2 linked regions of the Krasilnikovia cinnamomea genome follow. The protein of the gene in region 1 interacts with the protein of each later gene in a pairwise test. Links are inferred from orthologs where the notes say so. Each region holds a gene or a part of one and is shown on either strand. Other genes may lie near its edges. The genes, in order: EV385_RS04365 and rsfS.

What was found.
Region 2: the proteins of EV385_RS04365 (region 1) and rsfS interact in binary tests that used the Escherichia coli proteins (3 or more experiments, as listed by UniProt). The link is inferred for Krasilnikovia cinnamomea from one-to-one orthologs.

The regions. Positions count from the first base shown.
Region 1 is NZ_SHKY01000001.1:993,524-1,003,808, forward strand. Bases 3,483-6,482 are described here. They hold EV385_RS04365 (ATP-binding protein), read left to right. Parts: upstream 3,483-4,451; coding sequence 4,452-5,513; downstream 5,514-6,482. Other genes in these bases: EV385_RS04360 (SWIM zinc finger family protein), read left to right, coding at 3,483-4,455; EV385_RS04370 (DUF5682 family protein), read left to right, coding at 5,506-6,482. In the rest of the region: EV385_RS04350 (MarR family winged helix-turn-helix transcriptional regulator), read right to left, coding at 1-473; EV385_RS04355 (EamA family transporter), read left to right, coding at 567-1,493; more of EV385_RS04360, read left to right, coding at 1,483-3,482; more of EV385_RS04370, read left to right, coding at 6,483-7,728; EV385_RS04375 (VWA domain-containing protein), read left to right, coding at 7,771-8,940; EV385_RS04380 (nitroreductase family deazaflavin-dependent oxidoreductase), read left to right, coding at 8,993-9,433; EV385_RS04385 (DUF5925 domain-containing protein), read left to right, coding at 9,537-10,285.
Region 2 is NZ_SHKY01000001.1:4,823,450-4,833,655, reverse strand. The notes cover bases 7,286-10,206. They hold rsfS (ribosome silencing factor), read right to left. Parts: upstream 8,985-10,206; coding sequence 8,586-8,984; downstream 7,286-8,585. Other genes in these bases: pepN (aminopeptidase N), read right to left, coding at 9,774-10,206; nadD (nicotinate-nucleotide adenylyltransferase), read right to left, coding at 9,103-9,714; EV385_RS22075 (histidine phosphatase family protein), read right to left, coding at 7,957-8,589; EV385_RS22080 (DegV family protein), read right to left, coding at 7,286-7,889. In the rest of the region: holA (DNA polymerase III subunit delta), read right to left, coding at 548-1,534; EV385_RS22100 (ComEC/Rec2 family competence protein), read right to left, coding at 1,915-4,557; EV385_RS22095 (ComEA family DNA-binding protein), read right to left, coding at 4,554-5,468; EV385_RS22090 (hypothetical protein), read left to right, coding at 5,578-5,958; EV385_RS22085 (putative protein N(5)-glutamine methyltransferase), read left to right, coding at 6,063-6,872; more of EV385_RS22080, read right to left, coding at 7,041-7,285. UniProt on the Escherichia coli protein: Functions as a ribosomal silencing factor. Interacts with ribosomal protein uL14 (rplN), blocking formation of intersubunit bridge B8.

The sequences.
Region 1 (10,285 bases):
GCCGCGCGCAGCAGCGCTTCGAGGTCGCGCTGCTGGGCGGGGGTGAGGTGGGCCAGCAGCCGCTGCTGCTCGGCGAGCCCGGCGCCGACCGCCCGGTCCGCGACCTGCCACCCCTGTTCGGTGAGGCTGACCAGGACGCCGCGCCGGTCGTGCGGATCGGGGGCGCGGCGCACCAGGCCCGCCCTCTCGAGGCGGTCGAGCCGGGCGGTGGTGCCGCCGCTGCTGAGCATCATGGAGGCGGCCAGCGCACCCGGGGACAGCTGGAACGGCTCCCCGGCGCGGCGCAGGGTGGCCAGCACGTCGAACTCGGGGCGGCCGATGCCGTGCCGCCCGTACGCCCGGGCCACCTCGTCGCCCGACACCTGGGCCAGCCGGTAGACCCGGCCGAAGATCGACATGGCGGTGGTGTCGAGGTCGGGGCGCTCGCGGGCCCACTGGTCGATGATGCGGTCCACGCCGCGGGGATGACCCATGTCTCCATTCTCTCGACGTCGAGCTTCTTGACAAGGAGAAGAACGCGAGAGAGTCTCTTCATGTCGAGATACTTTACGTCGAGGGAGTTGGTCGTGCGGCGGATCGTTCTGATCACCGCCCTGACCCCGGTCGTCTGGGGCACCACGTACGCGGTCACCACCGAGTTCCTCCCTCCGGACCGACCGCTGCTGGCCGCCACGCTGCGCGCCCTGCCCGCCGGGCTCCTCCTGCTCGCCATGACCCGCCGGCTGCCCCGGGGCGACTGGTGGTGGCGCTCCGCGGTACTCGGCGCCCTGAACATCGGGATCTTCTTCGCGCTGCTGTTCGCCAGCGCGTACCGGCTGCCCGGCGGCATGGCCGCGGTGCTCGGCGCCGCCCAGCCGCTGGTCGTGGCGGGCCTGTCCGTGCTGATGCTCAGCGAGCGCGTCGCCCTGCGTACGGTGCTCGCCGGTTTGGCGGGTGTGGTGGGGGTGGCCATGGCCGTGCTCACGGCCTCGGCCCGGCTCGACCCGATCGGGGTCCTCGCCGGGCTGGGCGGCGCGGTGTCGATGGGGCTGGGCCTGGTGCTGACCAAGCGCTGGGGCCGCCCGGACGCGTCCCTGCTCACGGCGACCGGCTGGCAGCTGGCCGCCGGTGGACTGATGCTGGTGCCGATCACCCTGGCCGTCGAGGGACTGCCGGGCTCGCTCACCGGCGGCAACCTCGCCGGGTACGCCTACCTGTCGGTGGTCGGCACGGCCCTGGCGTACACGGTGTGGTTCCGGGGCCTGGAGCGCCTGCCCACCGCGCAGGTCTCGCTGCTCGCGCTGCTCTCCCCGGTGGTCGCGACCGTGGTGGGCTGGGCGGTGCTCGGGCAACGGCTCACCGCCGCGCAGCTGGTGGGCATGGTGGTGGCGTTCGGCGCCGTACTGGTCGGGTCGCGGGCGCCACGCCGTTCCCGCAGCGAACCGGTGACGGAGGCCCCCGTGACGGTCGAAAGCGTCGTACCGCGCGCCTACAGTGCGGCGTGTGCCCGTTGAACGATGGACGACCGCCGAGCCGGACGGCACCGCCGACCTAGGTGGTGCGGCCCAGCCGCCGGACGTGCCTCGGTGGAACGACGCGCGGGTCGCCGCGCTGGCCCCCGACGCAGGCTCGTTGCGGGCCGCCCGCGCGGTGAGCGGTGCCGGCCACTGGGCGGCCACCGGCCTGCTCGGCGAGATCCTCTGGGGACTGTGCCGGGGCAGCGGCAGCAGCCCCTATCAGGTCTGCGTGGACCTGGCCGGTCCCGCGTACCGGTGTTCCTGCCCGAGCCGCAAGATCCCCTGCAAGCACGCGCTGGGTCTGCTGCTGCGCTGGGTGGACGGTCCCGACCTGCCGACGGAGCCGGCGCCGGCGTTCGCGGCCGAGTGGCAGGCGGCGCGGGCCGCCCGGGCCGCCCGGGCCGCCACACCGCCCGGCGGCGCCCCGGCCGACCCCGCCGGGGCACACCAGCGGGCCCGGCAACGCGCGGAACGCGTGGCGGCCGGGATGACCGAGCTGCGCCGCTGGCTCGACGACCAGGTGCAGCAGGGTCTGGCCGCGGCGGAGCAGGCGGGTCACCGGCCGTACGAGACGATGGCCGCCCGGCTGGTCGACGCGCAGGCACCCGCGGCCGCCACCGCCGTCCGGCGCCTCGGCGGCCTGGTCGGCGTCGGTCCACTGTGGGCTGACCGGCTGCTCGGGGAGCTGGGTCTGCTGCGCCTGCTGGTGGCCGGGCACGAGCGGCTCGACGAGCTGCCGCCCGGCCTGGCCGCCACGGTCCGGGCGCGCATCGGCTTCCCGGTGGCCACCGACGACGTGCTCTCCGGTCCCCGGGTCACCGACCGCTGGCAGGTGCTCGGCCAGGTGGAGACCGACGACGGCGCGCTGACCACCCGGCGGACGTGGCTGCGCGGCGCCGACAGTGGACGGTTCGCCCTCGTGCTGGCGTTCGCGGCGGCCGGCCAGTCGCTCAACCCCGACTTCGCGCCCGGCACCGAGCTGCGCGCCGACCTGTGCTTCTATCCCGGCACGACACCGCTGCGCGCCCTGGTCGCCGAGCGGCACAGCGCCGCGGTGGCCTACGCCGCGCCAGCCGGTGCGCTGCCCGCCCGGGCCGCCCTGGCCGGATGGGCGGCCGCGCTGGCGTCCGATCCGTGGCGTCATGACGCGCCGGTGCTGCTGGCCGGTGTGACACCGACCGGGACGGGCTGGGTGGTCGACACCACCGGCGAGGCGCTGCCGCTGGCACCCGGCCACCACGAGCCGTGGTGGCTGCTGGCGGCGGCGGGCGGCGCACCGGCCACCCTGGCCGCCGAGTGGAGCCCGGCCGGGCTGCGACCCCTCGCCGCCTGGGTCGGCGGGCGGCACATTCCGGCCCCCGCTCCCCTGTTCGACTCCCGCGGCCCCGATCTGCCGCCCGAGCTACCGTCCGACCTGCTCGCGGCGGCGCTGCTGGGTACGGCCCGCCGCCCGTGGACACAGCCCGGCGCACGCCTCGCCGGGCGCACGCTCGCCGGGCCCACTCCACCAGCATCCGCCTCGTCCGGATCTGCGCCGTCAGCGCCGGCGTCGTTGTTGGACGCCGCCGCCACCGCGCTGGCCTACGGGCGGGCGGGCACCACCCCGGCCACCGGTCACCGGCCAGTGGCGGCCGCTCCCCCGGAGCAGGCCGCACCGCTGCCCACGGCGGCCGCGGACCGCCTGCTGCGGCTCGTCGACGGCGACGCTCCCGGCGGCGCCCAGGCGGTGCAGGAGCTGCTGGCCCAGTGGCTGGCGGCGGCGGCGCGGCGCGGCGGGCACGTACCACCGCAGGCCCTGCCCGCGCTGCTGGAGGCCGGGCGGCGCAACGCCACCCTGCGGCCCGCCCTGGGGATGGTCGCGGGGCGGCGCGGCGGCTGGCTCGCCGCGCAGCGGGCGGACTGGCGGTGGCTGCTCGACGAGGCACCCGGCGCCGCCGCCGCCGAACCGGAGGTGTGGCGGACCGGGTCGCCCGGCGAACGGCTGGCGTACCTGGCCCGGATGCGGGCCGACGACCCGGACGCGGCGCGGGACCAGCTGGTGGCCGGCTGGGACACCGAGGCACCCGAGGAACGCGCCCGGTTCGTGGCCGCGCTGTCCGCCGGTCTGTCGGCGGCCGACGAGGCGTTCCTCGAACGGGTGCTCGACGATCCCCGCCGGGAGGTTCGCGAGGCCGCGCTGGAGTTGCTGCGCCGGCTGCCCGCCTCCGGGCTGAGCCGGCGGATGGCGCGGCGGGCACACGCCGCCGTCCGGCTGGAGCGGACACGCGGCGGTGAGCGGCTCGTGGTCGACCCCCCGCAGACCCTGGACCCGGCGCTGCGCCGCGACGGCGTGGGCGCCACCCCGGCCCGGGGCATGGGCATCGGGGCCTGGCTCCTGGAAGAGGTCGTGGCCGGGACCCCGCTCGACACGTGGACCACCGCCCTGCACCGTGACCCGGCGGCCGTCGTGGAGCTCGGCCGGGGACACGACTGGGCGACCCCGCTGCTGCACGGCTGGGCGAAAGCGGCGATCGCCCAGCGCGACCCGGCGTGGGCGGCCGCGCTGCTGGCCGCCGACTCCCGGCGCGGCGCCGCGGGCCTGCGCGAGGCGGTGCGCTGGGATCTGCACCTCATCCTGCCGCCCGCCGAGCTGGGCCGCCTCGCCGCCGACGCGCTGCGCCGGGAGGACCACGTCGCGCACCGGCTGCTGGCCGTCCACCCGGGACGGTGGCCCGACGAGCTGGCCGTGGCGGTGATCGAGACGATCGCGCACCGTGCCCGTACCGACCGGCACAGCTGGCAGCTCGGGGAGCTGTGCCGGGCCGCCGCCATGGCCATGCCGACCGGGTACGCCGGGGCCGTGGCCCGGCTCGCCGCCGAACTGGACGCCGAACCCGCCGACCCGTCCCGGGTCCGCCCGGTCGCCGAGCTGGCCCGGACCCTCACCTTCCGCCACGAGATGCTTCAGGAGTTGCAGTGACCGTTCTGCGCCCGCACGCCGAGGACCAGTACGCCGAGGAGCTGGCCCTGCTGGCCGCCGCCGACGACCGGCCCCGCCCGCCCGGCTGGCGGCTGTCCCCCCAGGCCGTGGTCACCTACCTGCTCGGCGACGGGGCGAAGGTGTCCCCCAAGTACGTGGGCCCGCGCCGGCTCATCGAGGTGGCGGTGTCCACGCTGGCCACCGACCGGGCGCTGCTGCTGCTCGGCGTGCCCGGCACCGCCAAGACGTGGGTGTCCGAACACCTGGCCGCCGCGGTCTCCGGCAACTCGACGCTGCTCGTGCAGGGCACGGCCGGCACGCCCGAGGAGGCCATCCGGTACGGCTGGAACTACGCCCGCCTGCTGGCCGACGGCCCCACGGAGGCCGCGCTGGTGCCCAGCCCGGTGATGCGGGCGATGCAACGCGGCGCGATCGCCCGGGTGGAGGAGCTGACCCGGGTCCCCTCCGACGTGCAGGACGCGCTGATCACCGTACTGTCGGAGAAGTCGCTGCCCGTGCCCGAGCTGAACACCGAGGTGCAGGCGCAGCGCGGGTTCAACCTCATCGCCACCGCCAACGACCGTGACCGGGGCGTCAACGAGCTCTCCAGCGCGCTGCGCCGCCGGTTCAACACGGTGGTGCTGCCCGTCCCGGCGTCCGCGGACGACGAGGTCGAGATCGTGGCCCGCCGGGTGGCCCAGCTGGGCCGGGCGCTGGAGTTGCCCGAGGTGCCGGCCGCGCTGGACGAGATCCGGCGGGTGGTCACCGTGTTCCGGGAGCTGCGCGGCGGGCTCACCGAGGACGGCCGGACGAAGCTCAAGTCCCCCACCGGCACGCTGTCGCCCGCCGAGGCGATCTCGGTGGTGACCAACGGCTTGGCGCTGGCGGCCCACTTCGGCGACGGGCGGCTGCGGGCCGCCGACGTCGCCGCCGGCATCGTCGGCGCGGTCGTCAAGGACCCGGTCTCCGACCGCGTGGTGTGGCGCGAGTACCTCGAGACCGTCGTGCGGGAACGCCCCGACTGGAGCGACTTCTACCGCGCCGCCCGCGATGCCTGAACGGTTGTACGGCATCCGCCATCACGGTCCCGGCTCGGCCCGCGCGCTGGTGCAGGAGCTGGACCGCCAGCGCCCGGACATCGTGCTGATCGAGGGCCCGCCCGAGGCGGACGAGCTGGTGCGCTGGGTCGCCGACGAGCAGCTGGCGCCGCCCGTGGCGCTGCTCGGGTACGCCGTCGACGACCCGCGCCGGGCCGCGTTCTGGCCGTTCGCCGTGTTCTCACCGGAGTGGCAGGCGATGCGCTGGGCGGTGACGCACGGTGTGCCGGTGCGCTTCTTCGACCTGCCGTACGCGTACCACGCGGCCGGTGGCCTGGCGGACGCGCCCGAGGGGCCGGGGGTGCGGGGCCGGTCCCGCCCGGCCGACCCGATCGGGGAGCTGGCCGCCGCGGCCGGGTACGACGACCCGGAACGCTGGTGGGAGGACGTGGTCGAACACCGGGGCATGCCCGCGTTCGCGGCGATCGCCGAGGCCATGACCGCCCTGCGCGAGTCCACCGTGGACGATCCCGAGGATCTGGTCCGTGAGGCGTATATGCGCACCGTGCTGCGGGAGGTGCGCCGTACCCGGGAGAATTTGGCCGTGGTGTGCGGCGCCTGGCACGTACCGGCGCTGGCCCGCCGGATCCCGGCCAAGGACGACGCGGCGCTGCTCAAGGGCCGCCGCAAGACGAAGGTCGCGTGCACCTGGGTGCCCTGGACGTACGGGCGGCTGGCCACGGCGTCCGGCTACGGCGCCGGGGTGCGCTCCCCCGGCTGGTACCACCACCTGTTCGCCACGGCGGAGGAGGTCGTGCCCCGCTGGCTGGTGGAGGCCGCCGGGGTGCTGCGGGCCGAAGGGGTGCCCACCTCGTCGGCGCACGTCATCGAGGCGACCCGGCTGGCCGAGGCGCTGGCCACGCTGCGCGGGCGGCCGCTGGCCGGGCTGGCCGAGGTGACCGAGGCGGCCGAGGCCGTGATGTGCGACGGTGAGCCGCTGCGGACCGAGCTGATCGGCCGCCGGCTCATCGTCGGCGAGCGGCTCGGCGGGGTCCCGGAGGCGATGCCGGCCGTGCCGCTGGCCCGCGATCTGGCGGCGCAGCAGCGGTCCGTACGCCTGAAGCCGGAGCCCGCCGAGCGGGTGCTGGAGCTGGACCTGCGCCGCGACATCGACCTGCGGCGCAGCCGGCTGCTGCACCGGCTGCGCCGGATCGGCGTGCCGTGGGGCGAGCCGGAGGCGGGCCGGCGCGGCACGGGCACGTTCCGGGAGGCGTGGCGGCTGCGGTGGCAGCCGGAGTTCGCGGTCCGGCTCGTGGAGTACAGCATGTACGGCACGACGGTGAGCGCCGCGGCCACCGCGCGGGTCACCGACGCCGCCGGTGCGGCCGCCTCGCTGGCGGAGGTGACCGCGCTGGTGGAGGCATGCCTGCTGGCGGATCTCGGCGAGGCGTATCCGCCGGTGCTGTCGGCGTTGGACGCCCACGCGGCCGCGGACGCCGACGTCGGTCACCTGATGGCCGCCCTCCCGGCCCTGGCCCGCACCCTGCGGTACGGCGACGTCCGCCGCACCGACGTGGCCGGGCTCGCCGCCGTGACCACCAGCCTGTTCGACCGGGTCTGCGCGGGCCTGCCCGCGGCGGCCGGCGCGGTGGCCGACTCCGCGGCGCGGGAGCTGCGCGGGCACCTGGACGGCGTGCATGCCGCGGTGGCGCTGCTCGACGACGCGCCCCTGCGGCAACGGTGGTTCGCCACGCTGGCCACCGTGGCCGCCCGCGCCGACCTGCACGGGCTGCTGGCGGGCCGGATCACCCGGCTGCTGCACGACGCCGGACTCCTCGACGAGGCCGAGGTGCGCCGGCGGCTGCGGCTGCCGCTGACCGTCGGGACGCCCCCGGCGCACGGGGCCGCCTGGGTCGAGGGTTTCCTGGCCGGCGGCGGGTTGCTGCTGGTGCACGACGAGGCGCTGCTGCGTCTGCTGGACGCGTGGCTGGCCGACATCCCGGCCGACGCGTTCGACGAGGTGCTGCCGCTGCTGCGCCGCACGTTCGGCGGGTTCGCGGCGGGTGAGCGGCGGGCCATCGGCGAACGGGTGGCCGGCGCTTCGGCGTCCGGCGCAAGCACCGGCACCGCGATGGGGCCGCTCGACCACGACCGGGCGGCGATCCTACTGCCGACCCTCAGCGCCCTGCTGGGCCACGAGATCCAGGCGCGGGAGACATCAGATGAACGACTCTGAACGCCGTGCCCGGCCCCGAGTTCCACGCGCCGGAGGTGCCCGATGACCGATCCTGACCACCGGGAGCGACTGCGCCGCTGGCGGCTCGTGCTCGGCGGCCCGGCCGAGGACTCCCTCGGCGCCGCCACCGGCCGCGACGGCGCCATGGACGCCGCGCTGGCCGCGCTGTACGACGCCCCCGAGGACGGCGACGGTGACCGGCGCGCGGGCCGCGCGGGCGGGCTCGGCGGTTCCGCCCCCCGCGTCGCGCGCTGGCTCGGCGACATCCGGGAGTACTTCCCCAGCACGGTGGTGCAGGTCATGCAGGCCGACGCGATCGAGCGGCTGGAGCTGACCCGGCTGCTGCTGGAGCCGGAGATGCTGGCGGCGGTGGAGCCCGACGTGCACCTCGTGGGCACCCTGCTGTCGCTCAACCGGGTCATGCCCGCCGAGGCCAAGCAGGCGGCCCGGCGGGTGGTCCGCACGGTCGTCGACGACCTGGAGCGGCGCCTCGCCCAGCGCACCCGCGCGGCGGTCGCGGGCGCGCTGAACCGGGCGGCCCGGATCCGCCGTCCCCGGCACGCCGACATCGACTGGGACCGTACGATCCGCGCGAATCTGCGGCACTACCAGGTGGCACATCGGACGGTGATCCCGCAGCGGCTGATCGGCTACGGCCGCCGCGCCTCGGCGGTGCACCGCGACGTCGTGCTCTGCGTCGACCAGTCCGGCTCGATGGCCTCCTCGGTGGTCTTCGCGGGGGTGTTCGCGGCCGTGCTCGCCTCGGTGCGGTCCCTGCGGACCTCGCTGGTGGTCTTCGACACCGCGGTGGTCGACCTGACGGAGCAGCTCAGCGATCCGGTCGAGGTGCTGTTCGGCACCCAACTGGGCGGTGGCACGGACATCAACCGGGCGCTGGCGTACACCCGGCAACTCGTCACGCGGCCCCGGGACACCATCGTGGTGCTGGTCAGCGACCTGTACGAGGGCGGCTCCCGGGAACAGATGCTGCGCCGGGTGGCGGAGTTGACCACCGCCGGGGTGCAGGTGGTGGCGCTGCTGGCGCTCTCGGACGAGGGGGCTCCGGCGTACGACCACGAGAACGCGGCGGCGCTCGCGGCGCTCGGGGTCCCCGCGTTCGCCTGCACGCCGGACGCGTTCCCGGAGCTGATGGCGGCGGCGATCGAGCGGCGCGACCTCGTGGCGTTCGCCCAACGCCACACTATGGGCTAAATCAGTGTCTACTGTGCATGCGATGTCGAACCGACCGGCAGAGGGGATCACCATGCCATTGACCGGAGAGTACGAACCCAGCCCTACGGACTGGGCCCGCAAACAGGCCGAGTCGTACGAGGAGACCGGCGGCGCCGAGGCCGGCACCCTCCGGGGCCTGCCCGTCGTGGTGCTGACCTCGGTGGGGGCCAGGACCGGCAAGCTGCGCAAGACCCCGCTCATGCGGGTGGAGCACGACGGCCGGTACGCGGTGGTCGGCTCGCTGGGCGGCGCCCCGAAGCACCCGGTGTGGGTGTACAACGTGCGCAAGCACCCGCGGGTGGAGTTGCAGGACGGCGCCGACCGGCGCGACTATCTCGCACACGAGACCGAAGGCGCGGAGCGCGACCAGTGGTGGGAACGGGCGGTCGCCGCGTTCCCCGACTACGCGGATTACCAGCGCAAGACCGAGCGGGTCATCCCGGTGTTCGTGCTCACTCCCGCCACGGACTGACCGGCGGGAGGCGCCCGGCGCCGGGTGCCCGTCTGCTCCGCCGTGGTCAGAGACCTGCGAAAACGGGATGCCGCTTCGGCCATCCTGGTCGATCATGGAAGGCATGCGTGCCCCCCACCAGACCGTCGACCGGCCAGGCGGCCGCGCCGTGGAACAGGCGGTCAACCCGTCCGCGTCCACCGGCGCCGCCGCCCGGTCGCGCGCGCCCGGCGCGGTGCCGGTGTCCGGCAGCCTCGACGACGCCGACCGGCTGGTGGACGTGGTGGACCTGCTGGCCCTCGACGCGTTCACGACCGGGCGGGAGCCGTTCGGCCGGACCAGCACGCTGGAGAACGTCCGGGCGGATGCCCCGCTCAGCACCGACGACGCCCGCGTCGTGCGGGACGCGGGCGAGGAGGACATCCACGGCCGCCTCGCCGTGGGTGACGGGTGGACCCTGCACGTGATCCGGTGGCCGCAGAGCCGGCGCGCCCGGGTGACCGTCACCGCGACCACCGCGGAACTGGCCGAGCGCGTGCTGGCGAGCGTGACCGAGGGCGCGGTGGAGCCGCCCGCGCCCGCGGCCGACACCGTACCGATCGGCTTCTGGCATTTCGGCCAGCACGGGCCGCGCCGGGTGCCGCGCGAGATCGACGCGGCCGGGTGGCAGCGGATCCGACACAACTACGCGAGCCCGGTGGCCCGCACCCTCGAGCAGCTCATGGCCCTGGACGGCACGTCGATCAACGGCCGCCTGCTGCTCCTGCACGGGGAACCGGGCACGGGTAAGACCACGGCCCTGCGGGCGCTGGCCCAGCAGTGGCGTTCCTGGTGCCAGGTGGACTGTGTGCTGGATCCGGAGCGGCTGTTCAG
Region 2 (10,206 bases), 3.8 Mb from region 1 along the record:
TCGTACTCGGGCTCGGCGGATTCGTAGCCGGCGCCGGCGTCCGCCGCCGCGGGCTCGTGATCCTCGTACCCGTACTCCTGCCGGGCCTCCTCGAACCCGAGCCCCGCCTCCCGGTACGCGGGCTCCGGGTCGTCGAATATCGAGCCGCCCTCGTCGAACGCGGGCAGTTCCGCGTGCGGGGGCGTCCAGATCATCGGGCCGTCGGCAGGCGGCGGGGCGACCGCCGAGCGCAGTGTGGGCCCGGTCCGCCTCTCGCCCCGGGCCGAACGCGGGCCGCCGAGCGGATCGGGGGCCGTCGCGGCACGGCTCACCGCGCCCGCGATCAGGTCGTTGAGCTTCACCATCGCCGCCACTGTCACGGGCAGGACGAGCACACCCCACCAGCTCACCAGCTCGGCCAGCGCGAGCAGGATGGCCAGCGCCACCGAGCCTTCGAGGAACACGAAGCACAGGAACCCGCTGGGGGCGAGGTGCTCGAGCCGGAGCAGGCGCGCGTACAGCGGGGCCTGTTGGCGCGCCGGGGCCCGGCGCGACCGGATCGTGCGGGTCATCGGCCGCTCCCCGATCCGCGGGCGGCCGCCACGGCGACCACGGCCTGCTCCAGGGCGTACCCGCGGTCCTCCGCCCCGCCCTTGACCGCGGCGTTGCAGTCGGCCGCCGCCCGCATCGCGTCGACGAGCCCTTCGGGGGTCCAGCCCCGGCTGCGTTCCTGCGCCTTCTGGATCTTCCAGGCCGGCATCCCCAACGTGCTAGCCAGCTGGTAGGGGTTGCCCCGCCCGGCCGACGCCACCCGCGCCACGGTCCGGACCCCGTCCGCCAACGCGTCCGCGATCGGCACCGGATCGACGCCTACGTGCAGGGCCCAGCGCAGCGCCTCCAGCGCCGCGGGCACGTCCCCGACCATCGCGGCGTCGGCGACCGTGAAGCCGCTGACCTCCGCCCGGCCCCGGTAGTACCGGGCGACCACGGCCTCCGTGATCCGGCCGTCGGTGTCGGCCAGCAGCTGGGAACACGCGGCGGCGATCTCGCGCAGGTCATTGCCGACCGCGGCCAGCAGCGCGGCCGCGGACGCCTCGTCGCACCGGCCGCCGTTGCGGCGGAATTCGTCGCGTACGAAGGCGATCCGCTCGCGGTCGCCCTTGAGCTTGGCGGCGGTCACCACGGTCGCCCCGGCGGCGCGCAGGCCGTCGGCGAACGCCTTGCCCTTGGCGGCGCCGAGGTGGGCGACGATCAGGGTGACGTCCGGCTCCGGGTTCTTCGCGTACGCCAGCAGCGCGGTCACGAGGTCCTTGCGGGCGTCCTGTCCGCCGCGGACGACCAGCACCCGGCGGCCGCCGAACAGTGAGGGGCTGACCATCTCGGCGACCTCGCCCGCGGTGAGCGCGGAGGCCTCGTACTCGCGGACGTCCGCGCCCGGGTCGGCGGCCCGGGCCGCGTCGACGGCCGCCGTGACCGCGCGGGCGGCCAGCAGCTCCTCGTCGCCGAGAACGAGCAGGAGTGGGACAGGTGGGGCAGCGGCGTTCACGCCCCACATCGTCGCACGCTGGCCATCGCCGTCAGCTTGCCTCACTGGCGCGCGCAGACGCCGAACACCGCAACGCGAAAACAGACATATCGGCTATCCGGCATACGGCGGGCAGCGCCCCAACCGCCGAGCAGGCGCGGCGGGCCCACGAGGGGGCGGACGTGATCTGGGGCACATCCGGTACCGATCGCCCGGCGTCGAACCCTTCCGGAGCCCGTCGCCGGGCGTGTCGCCAGCGCGGACTCGGGGCGTCGCTGCCGCGATCGGTCCACCCCGATAGCGCAGCCGGTGATCTGGACGCGGATGGTGCACGGGCGCGCGCCGCCAACGCGAAGCCGTCCGGCGCTGGCGAGAACCGCCACGGGCCTGCGCACCGCCGCGAACCCGGCTCAACCCGCGTCCAGGACACCGCGGACCGCCACGGCCAGACCGGCCGGGGTCGCCACCGCCGCGATGTCGCCCTCGAGGTCGGTACGCACCACCCGGGCACCCGCGCGACTCAGCCGGGCCAGCAGCGCCGCGTTCGGATGGCCGTAGTCGTTGTCGAGCCCGACGGACACCAGCGCCACGCCCGGACCTACGGCGTCCAGGAACCGGGGTTCCTGGTACGCGCTGCCGTGGTGCGCCACCTTGAGGACGTCGGCCCGCAGGGCACCCGGATCCGCACCGGCCAGAAGCGCGTCCTGTTCCTCGGTCTCCGCGTCGCCGGGCAGCAGCACCGTACGCCCGTGCAGCTCGGCCCGCAGCACGAGCGAGTTGTTGTTCGGGTCCGAGTTCGTCCCGCGCAGCGGCGCCACCGGGCCGAGCACGGTCAGCCGCAGGCCGCCCCCGGTGTACGACCACCCGGGAGTGACCGGCTGCACCGGAGCGTGGGCCTCGGCGGCCGCGCGGGTCACCGCGGCACGGCCACCGGCCGGGTCCGGCCAGTCCGGGGTGACCACCGCCGCCACCGTACGGCCCCGGAAGACACCTGCCAGCCCGCCGACATGGTCGGCGTGGAAGTGACTCACCACGAACACCGCCACCTCACGCACGCCCAGCCGCCGCAGGCACCGGTCGACGGGAACGGGCTCCGGACCAGCGTCGACGACCACAGCACGTCCGGGGCCGGCGGGCAGGACGATCGCGTCTCCCTGCCCGACCGCACACGCCACGACCAGCCAACCCGGCGGCGGCCAGCCCGCGGCCAGCAGCCGTACGGGCAAGGTGCCGAGCACCGCGCCGACCGACACCACGGCGACGAGCCGCCGCACGAGGGGCCTGCGCACCGCCACCAGCAGAGCGACCGTCGCCACGGCCAGCAGCACAGCGCCCCAAACGCCGCCCGGCCAGGGAACGGCGCCGGCCGGGATCCGGGCGCCGACGGTCGCCACCAGCACGAGCCAGCGCGCGGGCCACTGCCCCATCCAGGCGGCGAACTCAGCGCCGGACGGCCACACCGGTGACAGCACCGCCGCAGCCACACCGAGCAGGGTGGCGGGCGCGATCGCGGGCACGGCCAGCAGATTGGCGGGCACCGCCACCAGGCTGACCGTTCCGGACAGCCCCGCTACCACCGGCCCGCAGGCGACCTGCGCGGCCGCCGGAACGGCGAGCGCCTCCGCAGCCCACACCGGCCAGCGGCGGCCGCGCAGCGCGTCGCGCCACCGCGGCGCGAGCAGCAACAGGCCGCCCGTGGCCAGCACCGACAACGCGAACCCGGGGTCACCGGCCAGTTCGGGGTCGACGACGACCAGCGCCGCGATCCCCGCGCCGAGCGCCGGCAACGCCGCCCGGGGCCGCCCCGCGGCGAGGCCGAGCAGTCCGATCGCGCCCATCGCGGCGGCGCGCACCACGCTCGGCGATGGCCGGGCCAGCAGCACGAATCCGACCAGCGCGACCGCGCACACCGCGGCGGTCAGCACCGGCCCGGCCCGCACCCAGCGCAGCAGGAACAGCACGACCCCGAGAACGATCGCCACGTTCGCACCGCTGACAGCGTTGAGATGGGTCATCCCGGTGGTACGGAAGTCCTCCGCCAGCGCCGGATCGAGCCGGCTGGTGTCGCCGACGACCAGCCCGGGCAGCAGCCCACCGACAGGCCCCGGCAGCGGCGCGCACGCCCGCTGCAAGCCTGCCCGCAGGTCGCCCGCGACCCGTTGCGTCCATGGTGGACGCCCGCGCAGCGCGGGCGCTCGCTTCACGGACAGGACGGCCGCGCGCAGATCGCCGCCGCGCGGCGCCAGCAGCCGCCCGGTCACCGTGGCGCGCTGACCCGGGAGCAGCCCGCGCCACCCGGGGTCGTTGCCGAGCACCAGCGCGCGGACGTCGAGCCGCAACGCGACCGCCGGGTCGCGGGCGCGCATCCCGGTGAGGTCGACGGCGACCAGGTAGGTGATCGGCCGCCCGGGCGAGCCGGTGAGCGCCCGCGGGTCGTCCGCGACGACGACGTCCGCCTCCACCGTCGCGGCGCGGGCGACCAGGGCGGCCACCGGTCCGGCGTCGCGCGCGGCGACCCGGGCGGCGGTGGCACTCCCACCGCAGGCGGCGCCCAGCAGGGCGGCTACCGCGATCCAACGGGCCCCGCCGAGCGAGGCGGCCACCGCCTTCCAACGGAGCCTGTCCAGCGAGGCGGCTACGGCCTTCCAACGGGCCCCGCCCAGCGAGGCGGCCACCGCGATCCACCGGGGCCTGCCCAGCGAGGCGGCCACCGCGATCGAACCTGCCCACCGGTGAGAGTCGTCGGCGGGCGAGCCGATGGTGCCGGGTGTCGTTGCCCCGCCCTGCCGCGACCTGCGCGGACCGGCACGCAGGGCGCGGCACAGCGCGGCCCGGCAGCGGGCGGCGTCGAGCACGGCGACGACCAGCGCCGCCACCAGGGCGGCCGCGGCCTGGACCGCACCGGCGGTGGCTGACGAATGCAGGGCCAGCAGGGCGGCCAGCCACGCCGCCACCGCGAATCCGGCGAGACGCAGGTCCGGTGGGCGCGGCGGGTCCGGTGGGCGCGGCGGGTCCAGTGGGCCCGGCGGGTCTGCGCGCGGTGCGGCACTCACACCGTCACCAGGTCCTTGAGCTGCTCGTACCGGGCCTCGCCGATGCCGTCGACCTGGCGTAGGTCGCTGACGGTCGCGAACCCGCCCCGGGCCTGCCGGGCGTCAAGGATCCGCTGGGCCAGGACCGGGCCGACGCCGGGCAGCGAGTCGAGGTCGGCCAGAGTCGCCGTGTTCAGATTGACCGGCCCGGCTGGCGCGGCGGCACCGGCGGGGCCGGTGGGCGCCGCCGGGGCGGCAGGCGGGGCGGCCACGCCGACCATGATCAGCTCGCCGTCGACGACCTTGCGGGCGAGATTCAGCAGGGCTACGTCCACTCCCGGGTCGGCACCTCCGGCGGCCTGCAGGGCGTCCGCGACGCGGGCGCCGGGTGGGAGGTGGACGAGACCGGGCTTGCGGACCTTCCCGCCGACGGCGACGACGATGTCGACACCGGCGGAGCGTGCGGCGGATGCCACGGCCGGAGCCGGTACGCCGTCCGCCGGTCCGGACCCCGCCCCGGGGGAACCGGCGGGGGCGACCGCGGGCACACCCACCGCGGCCGGTACGGGCTCGACGCGCGGGCGTGCCCGCCAGGCGAGGACTCCGGCCACGAGCACCACGACCGCCGCGACGGCGGCCAGCGCCCGCACACCGCGCCGACCAGGGTCGAACGCGGCCAGCGCGGCGGACCCGCGTATCCCCTGCGGATCCGGGCCGAAGGCGCCCTGCCCAGCCTGCCGGGCTGCCTCAGCCGCTCGCGAATCGATGCCCGCCGGTATCCGGTCCACCGCCGAGAACCGAGGATCCGGCGGCGTGACGTCCGGGCCCGATGGACGCACGAGCCCCGGACGGGACGGGTCCGGGACGGCGCCGGGCAGGACTGCCCGGAGTCTGGCCCGCACCGCGTCGCCGGGATCGGAGGTGTCTCGCACGCCGCAGACCGTAGGGCCAACCGGGCGCGCCGGGCATCAGCGCCTGTGGACGACGGCCCACTGTGGAAAACTCGGCCGCACCGCGCCGGAGGAATCCACCAAGCCGACCGTGCCGACCCGGATCGAGTTGGTGAACCGGTTCGCCGCCTGGATCAGCGACGTACGGTTCCATCCCGCGATCGTGGCCGCCCGCATCGACGAATCGTGGCGGCAGGCCACCGGCGCGCTGTCCGAAGCGACCCGGATCCGGCTCGACGACCCGGCCGCGTCCACCCACCAGCCACGGGAGTCCGCCCGGGCCCTGCGCCTGGTCCTGATCGAGCAGTGGGGTGAACGCCTGGGTTCCATGGGTCGGGAGTGGACCCGCTTCGCCCGCCCGGCGGACCGGCACGGCCAGGCCGAGCTGGCTGCCCGCATCGCCGTCGTGGCCGGCGCCGACCCGACCACCGCGGTCACCCACCTCGGCCGAGATCGTGCCCCGCACGGCTGAACGGGTGCCCCGCGGGAGGCGGCGCTCGTCACGGCCCGCGACACCGGCCTGACCGGCCAGACGCCCGGCGCCTTCCGGCGTGGACGTGTGCTAGGCAAGGTTCCGTGAATTCCGGAATCCCCGCGTCGGTGCTGGCCGACGCGGTCGACACACTGCGCGCGGCGGGCTGCGTGTTCGCCGAGGACGAGGCCGCCGCGCTGGGCACCTGCGCCGATGACTTGGCGGCCCTCGAAACCCTGGTACGGCGACGGGCTTCCGGGGAACCGCTCGAACAGGTGGTGGGCTACGCCGACTTCTGCGGCGTACGGGTCCGGCTGCGACCGGGTGTCTTCGTGCCGCGCGTCCGCAGCGCCCTGCTGGTGCACCTGGCGGCCGAGCAAGCCGCCCGGAGAGGCCCCCTCGGGCCGGGAACCCCGGCCGTCGTCGTGGATCTGTGCTGCGGCTCCGGCGCGCTCGGACTCGCGGTACGGCACCGCGTGCCGGGCACGGACCTGTACGCGGCCGATGTCGATCCGGTCGCGGTGGCCTGCGCCCGGGACAACCTCGGCGCCGACGGCACCCGGGTCTTCGCGGGCGATCTGTTCGACGCCCTCCCCGCCGGCCTGAGCGGCCGGATCGACGTTCTGATCGCCAACGTCCCGTACGTGGCGACGCCGCATCTGCCGCTGCTTCCGGCGGAGGCGCGGCTGTACGAGCCGCGCACCGCATTGGACGGCGGCGCCGACGGGCTGGACGTGTTCCGCGCGGTGGTGGCCGGGGCGCCCGCGTGGCTGGCCCCGGACGGCGTCGTGTTCTCCGAGATCACCGAGGCCCAGGCGGAGGCGGCGTCGGCCGCGCTGCTGGCGGCCGGACTGCGCCCGGCCGTGCACCACGACCCGGATCTGGAGGCCACCGCCATCGAGGGCCGCCCCTGACAAAAGCGATTCCGGGCCACCCTGACAATGCGCAGGGCCGCCCCGGCGAAGGCGCAACGCCGGGGCGGGAGCGCAACGCCAGGGCGGGAGCGCAACGCCAGGGCGGGAGCGCAACGCCAGGGCGGGAGCGCAACGCCAGGGCGGGAGCGCAACGCCAGGGCGGGAGCGTCACGGACGGCGGTGTACGACCACCCCGGCCACCCCGGGCCCCACGTGCGCCGCGACCACCGCGCCGATCTCCGTGACGTAGCAGTCCTGCAGCCGGTCGCCCAGGCGCACCGACACCGCGTCGGCCAGAGCGGCCGCCCGCTCCGGTGCCCCGAGGTGGTGCACGGCGATGTCCACGTCACCCGCGCCGGAGGCTTCCACAGCCAGATCGACGAGGCGGGCCAGGGCCCGCCCGGCCGTACGGACCTTGTCGCGCACCACGATCGTCCCGTCCACGACGTGCAGGATGGGCTTGACCGACAGTGCCGTGCCCAGCAGCGCGGACGCCGCGCCGATCCGGCCGCCCCGGCGCAGGAATTCGAGGGTGTCGACGTAGAACAGGATGGCGACGTGGTCGGCGTGGGTGACCGCGGCCTGCCGTACCTCGGTCAGCGGACGGCCGTGGCCGGCCTCGGCCGCGGCGGCCAGCGCCGCGAAGCCCAGCCCCATCCCGGTGGTGCCGCTGTCCACGACCTCGATCTGCGGGCCGATCTCGGCGGCGGCCAGGCGGGCGGCGTCGTACGTGCCGGACAGTTTGGCGGACAGGTGCACGGAGACGATGCCGTCGGCGCCGGACTCCAGCAGCTCCCGGTACGTGGCGAGGAACTGCTCGGGCGCGGGCCGGGAGGTGCTGACCGCGACGCGCCGGGCATTGAGCGCCCGGGCCACGTCGTCCGGTGCGATCTCCAGCCCTTCCCGCCCCGCGTGTCCGTTCACGACGACGGTGAGGGGGACGACGGTGAGGTCGTACGTGCCGCTCAGCTCCGCGGGCAGGTACGCCGTGGAGTCGGTCACGACCGCGACGGGCATGCGGGCACGGTAGCCGATCGGCCACCCGTTCGTGCGGTACCGGCGTGTCGTGGCGGGCGGCCGGGGCTCAGACCGGCGGCGGGACTGGCCGCTGGGTGAACGGGCCGACGTTGTACGCCCCGATCTGCCAGCCGCGCTCGGGGTCGTGGGTCAGCTCCACCCAGTGGCAGTTCTGCAGCGCCCGCAGGGTGCGCAGCTGCTCGGCGGGCCAGCCGAGGAGGTGTCCGATGCCCTGCCGGGCGGCGGCGCCGTGCGTGGCGACCACCACGGTGGCGCCGTGCGGCACCTTCTCGGCGGCCGCCTGCAGCCCGTCGGCGACGCGTTTGCCGAGGTCGTCGAGGGTCTCGATGTCCTCGCCGATGACGGGCTCACCGGCGGTCCAGCGGGCGTGCTCCGCCGGCCGGGTCTGCGCCACCTCGGCCATGGTGAGGCCCTGCCAGGGGCCGAAGTAGCGTTCGCGCAGCCGGGGGTCGGAGTGCACGGCGAGACCGGTGAGGGCCGCCAGCGCGGACGCGGTGTCGGCGGCGCGGCGCAGATCGCTGGAGACGATGGCGGCGGGCCCCAGCCGGGCCAGCAGCTCGGCGGCGTCCACGGCCTGCTGCTGCCCGAGGTCGTTGAGGGGCACGTCGGTCTGGCCCTGGACGCGGCGCTCGGCGTTCCAGTCCGTGTTGCCGTGCCGCCAGACGATGAGGCGGGTCACGCCGCGCCGGAGGAGTCGGCCTGCACCATGTCCCGGTCGACGAACGGGATCGTCGGGCAGTCCTTCCACAGCCGGTCGAGGGAGTAGAACTCGCGTTCCTCGGTGTGCTGGATGTGGATCACGATGTCGACGTAGTCCAGCAGCACCCAGCGGCCCTGCCGCTCGCCCTCCCGGCGGACCGGCTTCGCCTTCTCCGGCAGGTTCAGCAGCGCCTCCTCGACGGCGTCGACGATGGCGATCACCTGCCGCTCGTTCGACGCCGACGCGATGACGAAGGCATCGGTGATGTAGAGCTGGTCGGCGACGTCGATGAGGACGATGTCCTGCGCCTTCTTGTCGGCGGCGGCCTGCGCGGCAGCCAGCGCCAACTCACGAGCGCGGTCGGTGACGGGCAAGAGGCTCCCTTCGTCAGACCTTTACGGCCCACAACTGTTACGGCCCACAACTGCTGTTACGGCCCACAACTGCCAGATCGGGGAACACCTACTCCAGCGTTCCCGGGATACAAGCCTCTCACACCCGTCCGACATCGCCAGCCGGGCGATACAGCCGTCGCTTGGCGATGTACTGCACCACCCCGTCCGGCACCAGATACCAGACCGGTTTGCCCGAACCGACCCGGTTCCGGCAGTCGCTCGACGAGATCGCCATCGCCGGCACCTCGACCAGGGTCACCGTGTCCGCCGGCAGGTGGGCATCGGACAGCTCGAAGCCCGGCCGGGTCACCCCGACGAAGTGCGCCAGCGAGAGCATCTCCAGCGCGTCCTTCCATGACAGGATGCGGGCCAGCGCGTCCGCCCCGGTGATGAAGAACAACTCCGTGTCGGGGCCGTACACGGCGGCGAGGTCACGCAGCGTGTCGACCGTGTAGGTGGGCCCCGTGCGGTCGATGTCGGCCCGGCTCACGTGGAACCGGGGGTTGGAGGCGGTCGCGATGACCGTCATCAGGTACCGGTCCTCGACGTCGCTGACGGCCCCACCCTTCTGGTACGGCTGCCCCGTGGGTACGAAGACGACCTCCTCCAGATCGAAGAGGTCGGCCACTTCGCTGGCGGCCACCAGATGCCCATGATGGATGGGGTCGAACGTCCCGCCCATGATCCCGACCCGCCGCCTGTTGGACATCCGGGCATGGTAGATCAACCGGGGGCGGCGCCGCCCCCGGTCCCGGGGATCGGCCCGGGTCAGCGCCGGGCGGCCAAAGCCCGCCGTACGTCATCGTCGCAGTCCACGACCGCCCGGCGCAGCAGTGCGGGCAGGTCGGCGGCGGCCAGCAGCCGGGCGGCGAGCTCCCGGGTCCGCGGCTCGACCACCACCGTGGGGTACGCGGCGATCGCCACCCGCTCCGCCACCTGGTTGGGCCGCACCCGGGCCATCTCCGGCATCTCGGCGAAGTAACGCTCGACGTAGCCGTCGGTCAGCTCGAGCTGCTCGGGCTGCCAGAACCCGGCCGCGGCGGACTCGAGCAGCCGGTTCGACACCGAGGTGTCGCCGATCAGGGTGGCCCAGGCGCGCGCCTTGGCGGCAGGGTCCGGCCGGGCGGCGTGGCAGCGCGCGGCCCACTGCTCGCCGGTCGCGCTGCGGTCGCCCGCCAGCTCGGCCTCGATGTCGTCGGGA